Linked DNA regions of Arachidicoccus terrestris. The protein of the gene in region 2 interacts with the protein of the main gene of each other region in a pairwise test. Links are inferred from orthologs where the notes say so. Each region holds a gene or a part of one and is shown on either strand. Other genes may lie near its edges.

What was found. The genes of interacting proteins can lie anywhere in the genome.
Region 1: the proteins of dnaE (region 2) and K9M52_RS01760 interact in binary tests that used the Escherichia coli proteins (3 or more experiments, as listed by UniProt). The link is inferred for Arachidicoccus terrestris from one-to-one orthologs.

Annotation. Positions count from the first base shown.
Region 1 is NZ_CP083387.1:456,761-462,008, forward strand. Bases 1-2,779 are described here. They hold K9M52_RS01760 (methionine aminotransferase), read left to right. Parts: upstream 1-694; coding sequence 695-1,864; downstream 1,865-2,779. Other genes in these bases: K9M52_RS01755 (SusD/RagB family nutrient-binding outer membrane lipoprotein), read left to right, coding at 1-552; K9M52_RS01765 (winged helix-turn-helix transcriptional regulator), read right to left, coding at 1,964-2,476; K9M52_RS01770 (metallophosphoesterase family protein), read right to left, coding at 2,714-2,779. Outside these bases: more of K9M52_RS01770, read right to left, coding at 2,780-3,208; K9M52_RS01775 (methylglyoxal synthase), read right to left, coding at 3,224-3,682; K9M52_RS01780 (hypothetical protein), read right to left, coding at 3,720-4,913; K9M52_RS01785 (hypothetical protein), read right to left, coding at 4,991-5,248. UniProt on the Escherichia coli protein: Shows aminotransferase activity with methionine and histidine as substrates, and to a lesser extent also with phenylalanine.
Region 2 is NZ_CP083387.1:3,990,406-3,999,587, forward strand. Bases 2,776-7,019 are described here. They hold dnaE (DNA polymerase III subunit alpha), read right to left. Parts: upstream 6,648-7,019; coding sequence 2,976-6,647; downstream 2,776-2,975. Other genes in these bases: K9M52_RS15640 (NAD(P)H-hydrate dehydratase), read right to left, coding at 2,776-2,922. Also shown: K9M52_RS15635 (TonB-dependent receptor), read right to left, coding at 1-1,128; more of K9M52_RS15640, read right to left, coding at 1,357-2,775; K9M52_RS15650 (glycoside hydrolase family 94 protein), read right to left, coding at 7,086-9,182. UniProt on the Escherichia coli protein: DNA polymerase III is a complex, multichain enzyme responsible for most of the replicative synthesis in bacteria. This DNA polymerase also exhibits 3' to 5' exonuclease activity. The alpha chain is the DNA polymerase catalytic subunit.

The DNA of each region.
Region 1 (5,248 bases), 3.5 Mb from region 2 along the record:
ACCAAATATGTAGGTGTTCCCAACGGCTTAACGACCTCAGACGCCAACAGCCTGGGACTGGCCAACACCTCTAAACCCGGCACATATTTTTCAGCAGATAATGCACCGGCAGTTATCCAGGCATACAGTGAAGTACTCTTCTTAAGAGCAGAAGCCGCAGCAAGGGGCTTCAGTTCCGAAAACCCGGCTACGCTATACAATGAAGCCATCACCGCCTCCCTGAAGCAATACGGCATCACTGACGCAGCAGTGATTGGAGCCTACCTTGCTCAGGCCTCCGTTAAATATGACGCCTCCAATTACAAGAAATCCATTGGAGACCAAAAATGGATCGCACTATTCGGAGAAGGGCTGGAAGCCTTTGCCGAATGGCGCAGACTGGATTATCCAACGCTCCAGGCAGCTGTTGCAGGCAAATACGGAGATAAAATTCCGGTACGCTTTATTTATCCCTCAACAGAGCAGACATTAAATGGCAAGGCCTATAAGGCGGCAGTGGCAGCCCAGGGTACTGATGACTTGTTTACCAAACTCTGGTTTGATAAACATTAGTTTTTAACCTGCTATTCCCTCATGACAAAAAGGTCGCTGTAATTTACCTGTTATGGCGACCTTTTTGTAATTTGCAAAAAGGACAGACAAACAGCTCTGCCCGGGGGCTATCATTCTCATCCATGAAATATTTTTCCTTATCATGATCACTATACATTCAAAATTTCCCCATACGACCACCAGCATTTTTACAGAAATGTCCAAACTGGCCATAGATAATAATGCCATAAACCTGGGACAGGGATTTCCGGATTACCCCATGGACCCGCTCCTGATTAAAGCAGTCACAAAAGCAATGGAAAACGGCTATAATCAGTACGCGCCATCCAGCGGCTACGAAGCCTTCAGAAACCTGTTAGCAGCAAAGGCCCAGGCCGAACTAGGGCAGTCATTTGACCCTGTGACGGAAATCACTATTACGCCCGGGGCCACCAACGCACTTTTTACCGTAATTTCCACCTTTGTCAGACAAAAAGACGAGGTGTTGTACTTTGACCCGGCCTATGACAGCTATCACCCGTCGATACTCGCCGTCGGCGGCATTCCCATTGCGGTGCCCATGCAATACCCCGACTTCCAGCTGGACATTGATCTACTAAAAGGGTATATAACGAAAGCCACCCGGATGATTATACTCAATACACCACATAACCCAACGGGCGCCACGCTTAAGTCAGCGCAATTAAAAGCGCTCCATGAATTATTAAAAGACACGAATATTATCGTACTCTGCGATGAGGTTTATGAGCATGTTATTTTTGACGACCAGCCTCATCATTCTCCATTAGGCTTTCCGTTTTTAAGAGAACGTTCTATATCGGTACACTCTTTTGGAAAGATGTTTAATTGCACCGGCTGGAAGACGGGGTATATTATGGCCGACGCCCCGTTAATGGCAGAAATCAGAAAAGTGCATCAGAACAATGCCTTCAGTACATTTTCTCCGGTCCAGATCGCGCTCACTGAATATATGCATGATCCGGATACCTACCTAAGACTTGCCGGGTCCCTGCAAAAGAAGAGAGATCTTTTAATGAACGCCTTAAAGGGTAGCCCCCTTAAACCCTTTCCGGTGGAAGGCAGCTATTTTCAGTTATACAGTTACGAGGGCTTTAGTGAGATGAAAGAAAAGGACTTCGCTGTCTGGCTGACCAAAGCAGCCGGCATCACAGGGATCCCCCTCTCCTCTTTATGCGAAAAGTTCGGTGATCATAAACTCATACGTTTTTGTTTTGCCAAAAAAGAAGCAACCCTTCAACAGGCGGCTGAGAAACTGAGCCAACTGGGCAAAACCCTGACCCCTCCCCATTAATAATTTAGTGAAAGACGGTATCAAATAAAAACGAGCCGGCAGGAAGCGTCCCTCCAATACCGACTCGTTTTTATTTACTTTATTTACCGGGGCTGGAATTTATCCGGCGATCTTGGTCGCTTTAGGCGCTTCACAGCCAAACTCAGGGTCTTCACCACAACTGCATTCGGTTTGTTTTTTCAGGATTCTTTCCCGGTGCTTGAATCCCCAGCTGCATAATTCATTGATAATATTTTGCAGGGTCTTTCCGTAATCTGTAAGTTCGTACTCAACGGTTACGGGTCTGGTATGCAAAACAGTACGGGTAACCAGTTCATTGATTTCCAGATCTTTTAATTCTTTGGACAGCATTTTGGCACCAATGCCTTCAATATTTCTCTGCAACTGCATAAAACGGCATTTACCCATTGTGTGTAAATAACCAATAATAGCGACTTTCCATTTACCGCTCAGCAGATCCATCGTGTCATGAATGGCCCTTAAGCGGGGTTTGCATAGCGCATGTAATTCTTTCTCTTCGTCTTTATTGTCAGCTGTTCCTTTATTTGCCGTAGGTTCTATCAGCTTTTTTCTATGATGATCTGTTGGCGTCAGTGTTGCATTTTCTATCATGATTGTCAATACTTGATTTTAAAGTGGAATAAAATAGTTTCACTCGAGCAATTACTATCGTTTTAACTGCCAGTTTCAAAAGTAAACTATTAATACTGGCTGGCCCACCCTTTTAACGATTCCATGTGGAAAACTTGACCGTTTTCTGACAATCCAAACGGATTGCCGTTGCAAATGCCTAACTTTAACCTTTGACAACCAACAGCTTGTTTTTTATACCCTTTAAAACACACGTAGCTAACGCTTGCCGAGCTCAATAACCTGACATCCCGCGATATCCGTACCATTGATATGGAACTTAATCAGTGTTTGCACCTGATGCCAGCCTTGCTTGCCACAGGCACCCGGATTCATGTGCAGGCAATGAAGCTTCTCATCATACATGATCTTCAGAATATGTGAATGACCACTGATAAACAACCCTGGCTTTTCCTTCTTAATGATCTCTCTTACACCAGGCGCATATCTGCCCGGATACCCCCCAATATGGCGCATCAATACTTTTACGTCTTCAAGATAAAATAGATTATCCAGGGGAAAACGGCTGCGAATGGCAGTACCGTCGATATTCCCATACACTCCCCTTAAGGGTTTAAACGCCTCCAGCCTATCGATCACGGACGAGTCCCCCACATCACCTCCATGCCAGATCTCATCTACATCGGCAAAATGTTCGAATACGGCTTCGGGCAGATAGCTATGCGTATCAGATAATAAACCAATTTTTGTCATGCGTACTAAAGGCTACTAGGGTTCGATGCGTCTTTTAAGATAAGCCGTATAGTCGGTCTGCTTACATTCATAAGTGCTGTCCATGTAAGCAGAAGATATCAGAAAATCGGCTGTTGCCGGACAACAGGCCATGGGAATATTCCAGACAACGCCCAGGCGCAACAGCGCTTTTACATCACTGTCATGCGGCTGCGCCTCCATAGGGTCCCAGAAAAAAATCACGATATCTATTTGGCCATTGGCGATCATGGAGCCGATCTGCTGATCACCGCCTAAAGGGCCGCTCAGCACTTTATGTACCGGCACGCCTAGATGCTGTTCAATCAACTTACCTGTGGTGCCGGTAGCGACCATCTGATGCGGGATCAGCTTTTCTTTGTTTTCACCGATCCAGGCAATCAGATCATCTTTCTTGTGATCATGGGCAACTAAAGCAATGGTCTTCTTTTTTTGTAAAATCCTTGGAGCAGGCATATTAATGTATTGTTATAATGATGATAATTGGATGACATCAAGCTTTATTGCCCTCATCCTGAGCCGAATAATCAATGATAGGATGCCTTTCAAAAGGGTGTTTCTCATCAAAAATATACCGGTAGGTGACCAGCTGTCTGCTGAGTTTTCCGCCAAGCGCCTTGTAGATATTCAGCATCCTGGGATTCCAGTCACCGGTCCAGCCCATTTCGTATTTCTCATAAGAACGTTTCTTCTGAATGCTGATCGAGCCTTCTGTGATCATAAAAGCGTCCACCCCCAGCGCCTGGTACTTTGGTACCACACCAAAGGCAATACCCGTAAAGCGTTCACAGATACCTTTTTTTTTCATCCATAGGAACCGCAGTTTCTGCAGCAGGCCAAACTTCCCATTAAAATGTTTAAAATATTCATTGAGATCCGGTATGTTGATCCACATAGCAATAGGTTCATCCCTATAATAGGCAAACCAGATAATCTCTTCGTCTATGATCGGTTTCATTTCATTGAAATTACGGATCATATCTTCTTTGGTGATCGTCTTGCCTTCATGATGCTGCGACCAGGCCGCGTTGTATACCGTTGCAAACTCCTCCGCATGCTTTTCAATATTCTTTAAATCGATATGACGTGCACTGTAATCCTTTTTATTTTTAAACCTGGCATGCCGCTCAATATATTTTTCAGGCAGTTCATCGGTTATGAGCATGGCAAAATAATACTGATTGTAGAAATTGCGAAACCCGTAATTTTCAAACAGCTGTTGATAATAAGGAGGATTAAAGGCCATACCATAAATGGGTTCCGCATCAAAGCCCTCAATCATCAATCCCCACCAGCGTTCGCGGTCTCCAAAATTAATGGGGCCATCCATCGCCTCCATTCCTCTTGTTCTTAACCAGCCGGCCGCCTGGTCAAATAACATATCTGCCGCTTTCTGCGAATCTATACATTCAAAAAAGCCAATACCACCTGTCGGATAATCTGTTCCAAAATTTTGGTACTGGTCATTGATAAAGGCAGCGATCCTGCCGATCACCTTACCGTTATCTTTAAGGATCCACCTGGTGGCTTTCCCGAACCCATAACATTTATTCTTAGCAGGATTAAAGACGTCATCAATATCTTTATCCAAAGGTTGCACGTAATGAGCAAAAGCACGGCCTATCTTGGGTGATATCTCCAAAAAATCCCTTTTATCCGCCTTCGTATGCACTTCAAAAATCTCCATTCTTCGCCCGTATTTGCTCAAAAATAAATAATGCCTAAAAATAAAAAAAGTATTCCACTGATTAATGTAGAGTGTCCTTACTTGATTGTATCTACATTGCGGTTATAGGCTGCAATCAAGCCTCTTACAGCATGCGTCGTAAAAGGTATACTATCCAGTGCTCCTGCCAGATCCGGCTGGTCTAATAACAATTTATGCAGATTATCCTTGGCCTGCACTTCACTGGCCATCACCCCGTTTACATTGAGCAAAGGGCCGTCATTTTTCCTGGCCAGCCAGACCACGTAGCTAGCGGGTAAATTTCTGGGGGAGACCCGGGTGGCGGCGCCATATGT
Region 2 (9,182 bases):
GAACTGGACAAAAAATGATTTTCTCTGCAAGACTAATCTGTCTTTGTATTGAACCGTATCCGGGACACCTTTATTGTTGCCAAAATTATCTATCCTGGATCTCCCTGCTATCCATTCCATCCCGGCAAGGAGCTTCCAATTGCTGATGGCGTCATTATTATGGACTGAAAAAACGGTTCTTCCTCCATAATTGCTCTCCTTTCTTTTCTCATAATTGGTCGTGAACGGATTTTTGAAATCAGTGTGGCTCCAGAGGACAGCTGTTTCATTATTTATATAATTATTGATTTTTGATTTAAGGCTGGCGCCACCAAAAATAGTACGGTTGAATATGGCTGCCTGTTGTTCTATAGACCGCGGATAGGCGGTCGTGTCTGTCCCAAGTTGACTTTTGGTTATGCCTCCCGGTGTCTGATAATGCAGGTAACTGTAGAACCCGATCAAGTCAAGCTGTAACGCACCCGAGAGCTTAAATTGCGAGGAATAATTGACAATTGACCGCCCGGCCGTGTCCTGGGCCCTGTCTCCTTTGGAGTAAAAATGGCTTGCGCTGATATAGGTATGGCTCTTCTTACCGGAATGTTCCCAGCTGCCCGTAGGGTTAATGCGGCCGAAACTTCCCATTGTATACCCTAGTGTCAAGTTGTTTTGTGTAGAATCTTTAAATCCTGCCGGCGAATGCAATAACACCGCTCCGCCTGTTCCCGCTCCATATAAGCTGCCTGCAGGTCCTTTAATAATTTCTGCTGCGTGAATCTGTTCGGGACCGATGGATTGAAGGTAAGTATTGCCGCCGGCATCTGTCAACGGAATGCCGTCCAGATAGAATTTTATGCCTCTTACGCCGTACGGAGACCTCAGTAAACTGCCCCTGATGGAAAGCCTTAAACTTCCGGGAGATCTCTGCTCCAGTCTGACTCCCGGAGTGGTATTAAAGGCAGACACAAAAGAGCTGTTGTCAATAAACTGCAGATCCTCATTATTGAGGGAAAAGAGTGAGGCGGCCACGTCCAGGCCGTCGCCTCGCCCCTGAAATGCAGTGATCGTAACAGTTGATAAATTATGGGGAAGACTGTCTACACTGACTGAAGGCACATTTTTGGAGGTCGTATCCTTTTTAACTGGCATAGGCTGCGCTTTTGCATTAGCTATAGACAGCCCCGTGCTGACCAATAGTGTCAAAATTATACACCGGCTTACCGGTTTGTTGATGCACATTAATCTCTTACTTGGATTTCTTTCGTACCGCCCGCGATTTTTCATTATCCAAATTTAAACAACAGAGGATGATTCACAAGGCTTTTATGTAATTATATATCCGAGAACTCATGTACATATCTTCATTAAAAGATTGCTTTAAGCCGGAAAAAGAATATGCCTTTTGTCTCTCAATTTCAGGAACGCTTTGGGTAAACAGTCAATTAAGTCTTGAGCAATCAATGATTCAGCAGCTCCTTTTTTGATGTAGTAGTCTCCTGCCAGACCATGCAAATGCACACCCAGAATAGCCGCTTGCGTGGGTGGATACCCTTGTGCCATTAGTGCAGTAATAATACCTGTCAGAACATCGCCGCTCCCTGCAGTGGCCATTCCGGCATTGCCACTTAAGTTATAGTGAATATTTCCATCCGGCGTGCAGATAGCAGTTCGGTGCCCTTTAAGTACGATGACCAGATGCCATTGCTGTGCTTTCCTTTTTGCCAGTTCGACTTGCTCTAAAGAGTCTTTGCTATTACCGAATAGTCTTTGAAATTCGCCAGGATGCGGTGTTAAGATACTACTTGCCGGAATTAATGCTAAAATAGCTTCTGGATCTGTCGCAATAATATTCAATGCATCTGCATCCAATACTAATGCATCTTTTCTGGTTTTCAGGAAAGCCTTTAATGCGCTGACAGATTCAGGATGTGTATCCATTCCCGGGCCGATTCCATAAGTTGCTTTTCTGATGGGATCAATATCAGATACATAGCTATCGCCAGCTGGCTCAAACATGGCTTCAGGGGCGTTGATTTGCAGAATCTCGTAACCGCATTTGGGGGCCTGTATAAATACCTTTCCCACACCTGCCCGAAGCGCGGCCCTGGCGGAAAGAGAAATGGCTCCTATTTTGCCATAACTGCCACCTACTAAAACAACGGTGCCAAAATTTCCTTTGTGCCCGAATGAATGCTTTGATCTGGGCTGATAGAATTGAGCGGCTGCTTTTATATCAATAGCATAAATATTTGAACTTTCCTGTTGGGTAAAAGACGCACTTAGGCCAATGTCTAACAGGTGAACCTTCCCGGTATACTTTGCTGATTCAGGATGCAAAAAACTTCGCTTATATGCCTGAAAAGAGAGTGTATAGGCTGCCTGGATGATATTTAGGTTGTCGTCCTCTCCGGGCGGAAGGTGGTCAGGTGTTAATCCACTGGGTAAATCGATGGCAATAGTCGGTTTGTCTGCATTGGATAGGAATTTGATAAGTCTGTTAATCACTTCGTTGCTTTTACCGGGGTTATAGCCGGTGCCTAAAAGCGCATCGATTATGACCAGCGGTTTCGGCGTCTTTAAAGGAATTAATAGATCGGTTTTATCAAAAGCAACGATCGCGTTTTCTGCTGTTTTAGGGAACTCCCTGCTCAGATAGTTCCAATGATCCAGCGTTGCTTTCCGGAACTCCGCTGGCGGGTTGGAAAGTATAATTTTTACCTGATAGCCGGCATGTAATAAATTTCTGGCGATTACGATACCGTCTCCTCCATTGCCCCCTTTGCCGCAGACAATATAAAATTCGACTGACTGATCGAATTTCTTTTTAATCCAGCGAGCACAGGCGTCGCCCGCCCGCTGCATCAGCGTTGTTTGAACAATGTTTTCACCAGCCATCGTTGCCTCGTCCCATTTTTTAATTTGGCCGGCATTAAATATTTTCATGGCTTGCTGTTTAATATGAATAATTGGAGATCAGAGATGGAATCTTGCATCTGTTAACCGGTAAGGCCTATCTGAACGTGTATATCCGGATGGCTATTCAGGTAGTCAATCAGTTCATCATTCAGGCTGATTCCTTTATCCAGTGTATATAGGTTGACGGATGCCTGTTGCTCAAAGTCGATCACCTTGAATTTAAGGGTAGCGTTTCCGGGGTGTTTATTAATGTTCTCCTCTAGGAAATTGACCAGGTCATGAGTGACTTCTTTTAATGGCATCTCCATATCCAGCGATTTTGTGAGCGCTGATTTAAGGGACTCCATCAGGCTTATAGAAGATATCTTAAATTCATATTGGCCTGTGTTGAATCTTTGCTTAAAATGTCCGGTTATACTGAGCATAAGCCCTGGCTCGACAAAATTTTTGAAGTTGAGATAGTCTTCCCGCCAGAGCATAAGCTCTGTTTTGCCGGAATAATCCTCAAGAGCCAGTACGCCGAAGTCCATCCCCTTTTTTGTCTGCCGGTGTTGTGCGCCAACCACCATGCCAGCAATTCTGAAATTGACACCTGTTTTTGGATTGGCATCCATGCGCATGGCTTCAAAATCATTGAGTGGCATAATACCATAATGTTTCATTTCGAACCGGAAATTGTCTAATGGATGTCCACTGATATAAATACCCGTTACATCTTTTTCATGCTCTAATTTTTCAATTAATGACCACTTGTCACAAGGTAATATTTTCGGCGTAGCGATTTCCGGCATGGTGGCTTCACCAAATAAACTGCCCATGGAGCTTGTTTTACTGGTCTGAACCACGTTGCCAAATTTAATGATCCTTTCCAGGTTATTAACGACCTCCCCTGTCTGCACCGCAAAATATTGACCTCTGTGCAGGTCGGAGAAACAATCAAAGGCGCCTGCATATACCAGGCTTTCCAATGCTTTTTTATTGACAACTCTTTGATTAATGCGCTGGATAAAATCGAAGATATCTTTATAGGGGCCGTTTTGTGTTCTTTCCTCAATAACTCCGTCAATGGCGGCGTCTCCCATACCTTTCAAGCCGCCAAATCCAAAGCGGATCTCTCCGTTTTTATTTACGGCAAAGCCTTTTTGGGATTCATTAATATCGCATCCCAGAACACCAATGCCCATCCTTTTACATTCCTCCATAAAAAAGGTGATCTTGTCGATCGCACCCGCATGGTTGAGTACGGCGGCCATATATTCACTCGGATAGTGTGCTTTTAAATATGCTGTCTGATAAGCCACGAAAGCGTAACAGGTAGAATGTGATTTGTTGAAGGCATATTGCGCGAAAGCTTCCCAGTCTTTCCAGATTTTGTCTAATTTGTCCTTGGGATGTCCTTTTTTGGAAGCCCCTTCAACAAACTGCGCTTTCATTTTGTCCAGAACAGAAATCTGCTTTTTACCCATGGCTTTACGCAGAACATCTGCATCCCCTTTAGAGAAGCCGGCCAGTTTCTGGGAGAGCAGCATTACCTGTTCCTGATAGACAGTAATGCCATACGTATCGGCCAGATATTCTTCCATCTCAGGGAGATCATAAGTGATTTCCTGTTCTCCATGTTTACGTTTGATGAAATCCGGTATATAGGCAATCGGACCCGGACGGTATAAGGCATTCATCGCGATCAGGTCGGCGAAAACGTCCGGTTTAAGCTCCCGGAGATTCTTTTGCATGCCGGCACTTTCAAATTGGAAGATAGCATTGGTCTCCCCTTTCTGGAAAATCTCAAATGTCTTCTCGTCATCCAGCGGAATATAATCAATTTCAATATCTCTATCATAATTCTGCTTGATCAGGTTTAAAGCAGTCTTAATGATGGACAGGTTTTTAAGGCCCAGGAAGTCCATCTTAATAACCCCGGCGGATTCAATACTACTTCCTTCGATCTGTGTTACCCATAGGTCGGAATCTTTGGCTACGGATACAGGAATCAACTCTGTCAGATCTTTTGGTGCAATAATGATACCTGCCGCATGGATGCCTGTATTACGTACACTTCCTTCCAACCTTTCAGCTTCATGTAATACTTGTGCCCTTAAATCATCACCGTTATATATCTCCCGGATCTTTTTGATATTCTCGATATCTTCCGGTGCATATCCTTCTTTTTCTGCGAGTGATTTTTGTCCATCCTTTGCTTCTGCTGCAGTGATCGGCGCCTTTAGAACACGACTGAGCTTGGTGCCGGGTTTATCAGGCACCAACTTTGCCAGCGTATTGGATTCAGCAAGCGGGAGATCCAACACTCTGGCGACGTCCTTGATAGACATTTTGGCTGCCATTGTACCATAAGTAATAATCTGAGCTACCTGTTGTTTAGAGTATTTCTCTACGACATAGTTGATTACTTTCTGTCTGCCCTCATCATCAAAATCAGTATCGATATCCGGCATGGATTTACGATCCGGATTTAAAAAACGCTCAAAAAGAAGATTATATTTGATCGGATCTATATTGGTAATGCCAATACAAAACGCGACCACACTGCCAGCAGCAGAGCCACGGCCGGGGCCGATAAATACGCCCAGGTCTCTGCCTGCTTTGATAAAATCACTTACGATTAAGAAGTAACCCGCAAATCCCATTGTTTTAATCGTAAATAATTCAAAATCGAGCCGCTCACGGATTTCCTCGGTAATCTCGCTGTAACGTTGTCTGGCTCCTTCATAGGTAAGATAATGCAGATAGTTCCACTGATTAATATTACTGTCCTGTGTTGTTTTAAACTCTTCCGGAATGGGGAACGCCGGAAGCAGAATATCTTTTTTAAGATTTAGCACTTCAATTTTATCCACAATGCCCTGGGTATTCTCCAGTGACTGAGGGATGTCCTTAAAGACCTGCTCCATTTCTGCAGTTGTCTTAAAATAAAACTGGTCATTGGGAAATTTAAATCTTCTGTTTTTAATGATAGCGTCATCATTGACAAAGTCATCGAACCCCGGCGTGGTTTGCTTTTCTCCTGTATTAATACAAAGCAGAATATCGTGGGCATTGGCGTCTTCCTGATTGGTATAGTGGCTGTCATTAGTACAGATGACCGGTACGTTGTATTTTTTAGCCAGTTTCAGCAATACCAGGTTTACTTTATCCTGTTCAGGTATGTTGTGACGTTGCAGCTCTACATAGTAATCATCACCAAATAGGTCCAGCCACCATTTAAACTCCTTCTCGCCTTCTTCTTCTCCACCGGTCAAAATAGCCTGAGGCACGGAAGCGCCCAGGCAGCAAGTAGTGGCAATTAATCCCTCATGATGTTTCGCGATCAGACTTTTATCGACCCTGGGATACTTGCCGTACAACCCCTCAATAAAGCCCATAGAAGTGATTTTGATCAGGTTGCGATAACCCAGATCATTTTTGGCCAGTAGAATCTGGTGATAACGGCGGTCCTTCTTTTCTTTCGTAAAAGTCTTCTGGAACCGGTCTTCCACAACATAGAGTTCACAACCTACAATCGGTTTGATTTTTGGGGTTACAATGTCTTTCCCGTTGGCATCCTTTCCAATGACTTTTGTATTGTTCCAGGCCTGGGCGACGAACTCAAAAGCACCGAACATGTTCCCATGATCGGTGAGCGCCAATGCTTTCATGCCGTCAGACTCCGCTTTTTTATAGAGATGTCCGATTGAGGCGGCTCCATCTAATAGAGAATATTGAGAATGAACATGTAAGTGCGAAAATTGAGGCATAATGGGATGATATCTAACGGTTGATTATTATAATATTTTTCCAGGCACAAATTTCGCCAAAAATTAAGGAACAAAAAAGCCAAATGTCCGATTGGGGAAAACTAATTGACGATTTATATTATTATATAATTTATGTGTATTGCATATACAATCAATATAATGCATCCATTCTGAACAACTTTTTGTAAATGGCGCTAAACAGATTCTGGCCAGATATCTCAATTATGATGCATCTTCAAGAATTCTGAAGGGCACATCCAAAGATGCGATTTCCAAAACAAAGTTAATGACGTAATTCTAAAATGTGCTGACATAGCCGTCAAAACTGCAGATCAGTTTATCAAGTTGATGCAACCCTGGCTAAATGCCCAAAAAACGGTATCTATTGAACTTATTGGCAACCAGCAACCGATAGTACTAAAAATTAAGTCCTGATGACTATTTCACTTGAACCTGATGTGACTGACCGTCGTCTACCATTGAGATATAGGGTTCCTCTTGTTGAACACCATCGACAATATAGGTGCTTGGTATATCGCTGCCGGGGAATATTTCTATATGGTAGAGGGTTGCCTCTCCAAATCTATAATCTACTGTATAACGTTTCCAATTTTCCGGTGTACAGGGTTTAAAGGAAAGCTTGTTGCCACTGCGTCGTATGCCCAGAATGAAACGGAACATAAATTGTTGCATCCAGCCGGCAGAGCCGGTGTACCAAGTCCACCCACCTCTCCCCTTATGCTGCGGAGAATTGTATACATCTGCAGCCATTACATAGGGCTCTACTTTATATGTTTCAAGAGCTTGCCTGGTGAGCGTATGAGAAACCGGGTTGATCATGGAAAACAGCTCCCAGACTTTATTTCTTTGTCCCATTTCTGCAAAGGCCATCATCGCCCAGACTGCTGCATGGGTGTATTGGCCACCATTTTCCCTTACGCCCGGCGCATATCCTTTGATGTACCCCGGGTTTAAATCAGATTTATCAAATGCAGGATCCAGTAGCAGAATGATGCCTTCTTTGGGCCGGACAAGGTGCTCATTTAAAGATGTCAGCGCCCTTTGTTTTTTGTCGTCGTCCCCCGCTCCAGACAGTATAGACCAGCTTTGTGCGATGGAATCGATCCGGCATTCTGTATTTTGTCTAGAGCCGAGTGGTGTGCCATCGTCAAAATAAGCCCGACGATACCAATCTCCGTCCCAACCGTATTTATTGAGGTTGTCTTTTAATCTTTCTGCTTGCTCCAGATATCTGACTGCTGTTTCATGATCCATTACTCTTGATGCGATTTCCTTAAATTGCATGAGTACGCTATATAGGAAAAAGCCCAGCCATATGCTTTCGCCTTTGCCTTTCTCTCCTACTTTATCCATGCCATCATTCCAGTCACCGGTACCCATCAGCGGTAATCCGTGCTCTCCCATTCTAAGTCCATGGTCGATGGCTTTTAAAGCGTGCTGATACAGGCTTTCTGTTTCTTCTGTCACAATAGGTAGATCATAGTAGGAGTCCTCGTTCTCATTAAGAGGTCTACCGTCTAAGTAGCTGGCCTGTACATCCAAAACTGCTTCGTCACCTGTTGTAAATATATATTGGGCCAGCACAAATGGCAGCCATAAATAATCATCCGAACAATGTGTCCTGACGCCCCTGCCAGTAGGCGGATGCCACCAGTGTTGAACATCTCCCTGTCTAAATTGTCTGGAGGCGGATAACAGGAGCTGATTTCTGGCAATATCGGGTCTGGTTGCCATTAGGGCCATGACATCTTGTAATTGGTCTCTGAAGCCAAATGCTCCTCCTGATTGATAATAACCACTTCTGCCCCATATTCTGCAGCTTAATGTCTGGTAGATCAGCCAGCCCCCAGCCAGAAAATTAAGCGCAGAGTCAGGCGTTTTTATGCTGGTCTGCCCCAGGATCTGATTCCACTGTTCATGCACCTGACTGAGTGCCCGGGATGGGAATTCGACCTCATTGGACTTTCCGATCAGCTCAATTGCATTGGCTTTATCCTGTCCGCAACCCAACCTGAAATTCACTTCGGTTTGCTGATCTGTATATAATTGTAGTTGTATCTGGATTGCAGCACATGGATCGAGCGCGGCGCCGGTCTTGCCAGATAGTCGGGTACGTTTCATACCCGCTGGTGTACGCATTGAACCAGACCGGCCGATGAATGCCTCTCTGTCTGCTGTAAGGCTGTAGTCAATTCCTGATACTGCGTAAAAGCAGACGTTGCCCGGGTAGCTTCCGCTATAACGGTTGTATGCAAGGATTGCGGCCTCATCTGGCACCTTTTCCGTGACAATATATGGTGTCGTTTTGCCAGACTGGTCCCCTAATATCCATTGTACATATCCCGTTATGGAGATCTTTCTTCCTCTGCCGCTGATATTATGGAGTTTCAACCATTGATAACGAACAGGCAGCGTCACATCTACAAATATCCATAATTCACTGTGAATACCATTTTCGGTATGCTCAAAGACGCTGTATCCAAACCCGTGCCGGGTAATAAAATCCCCCTTGGT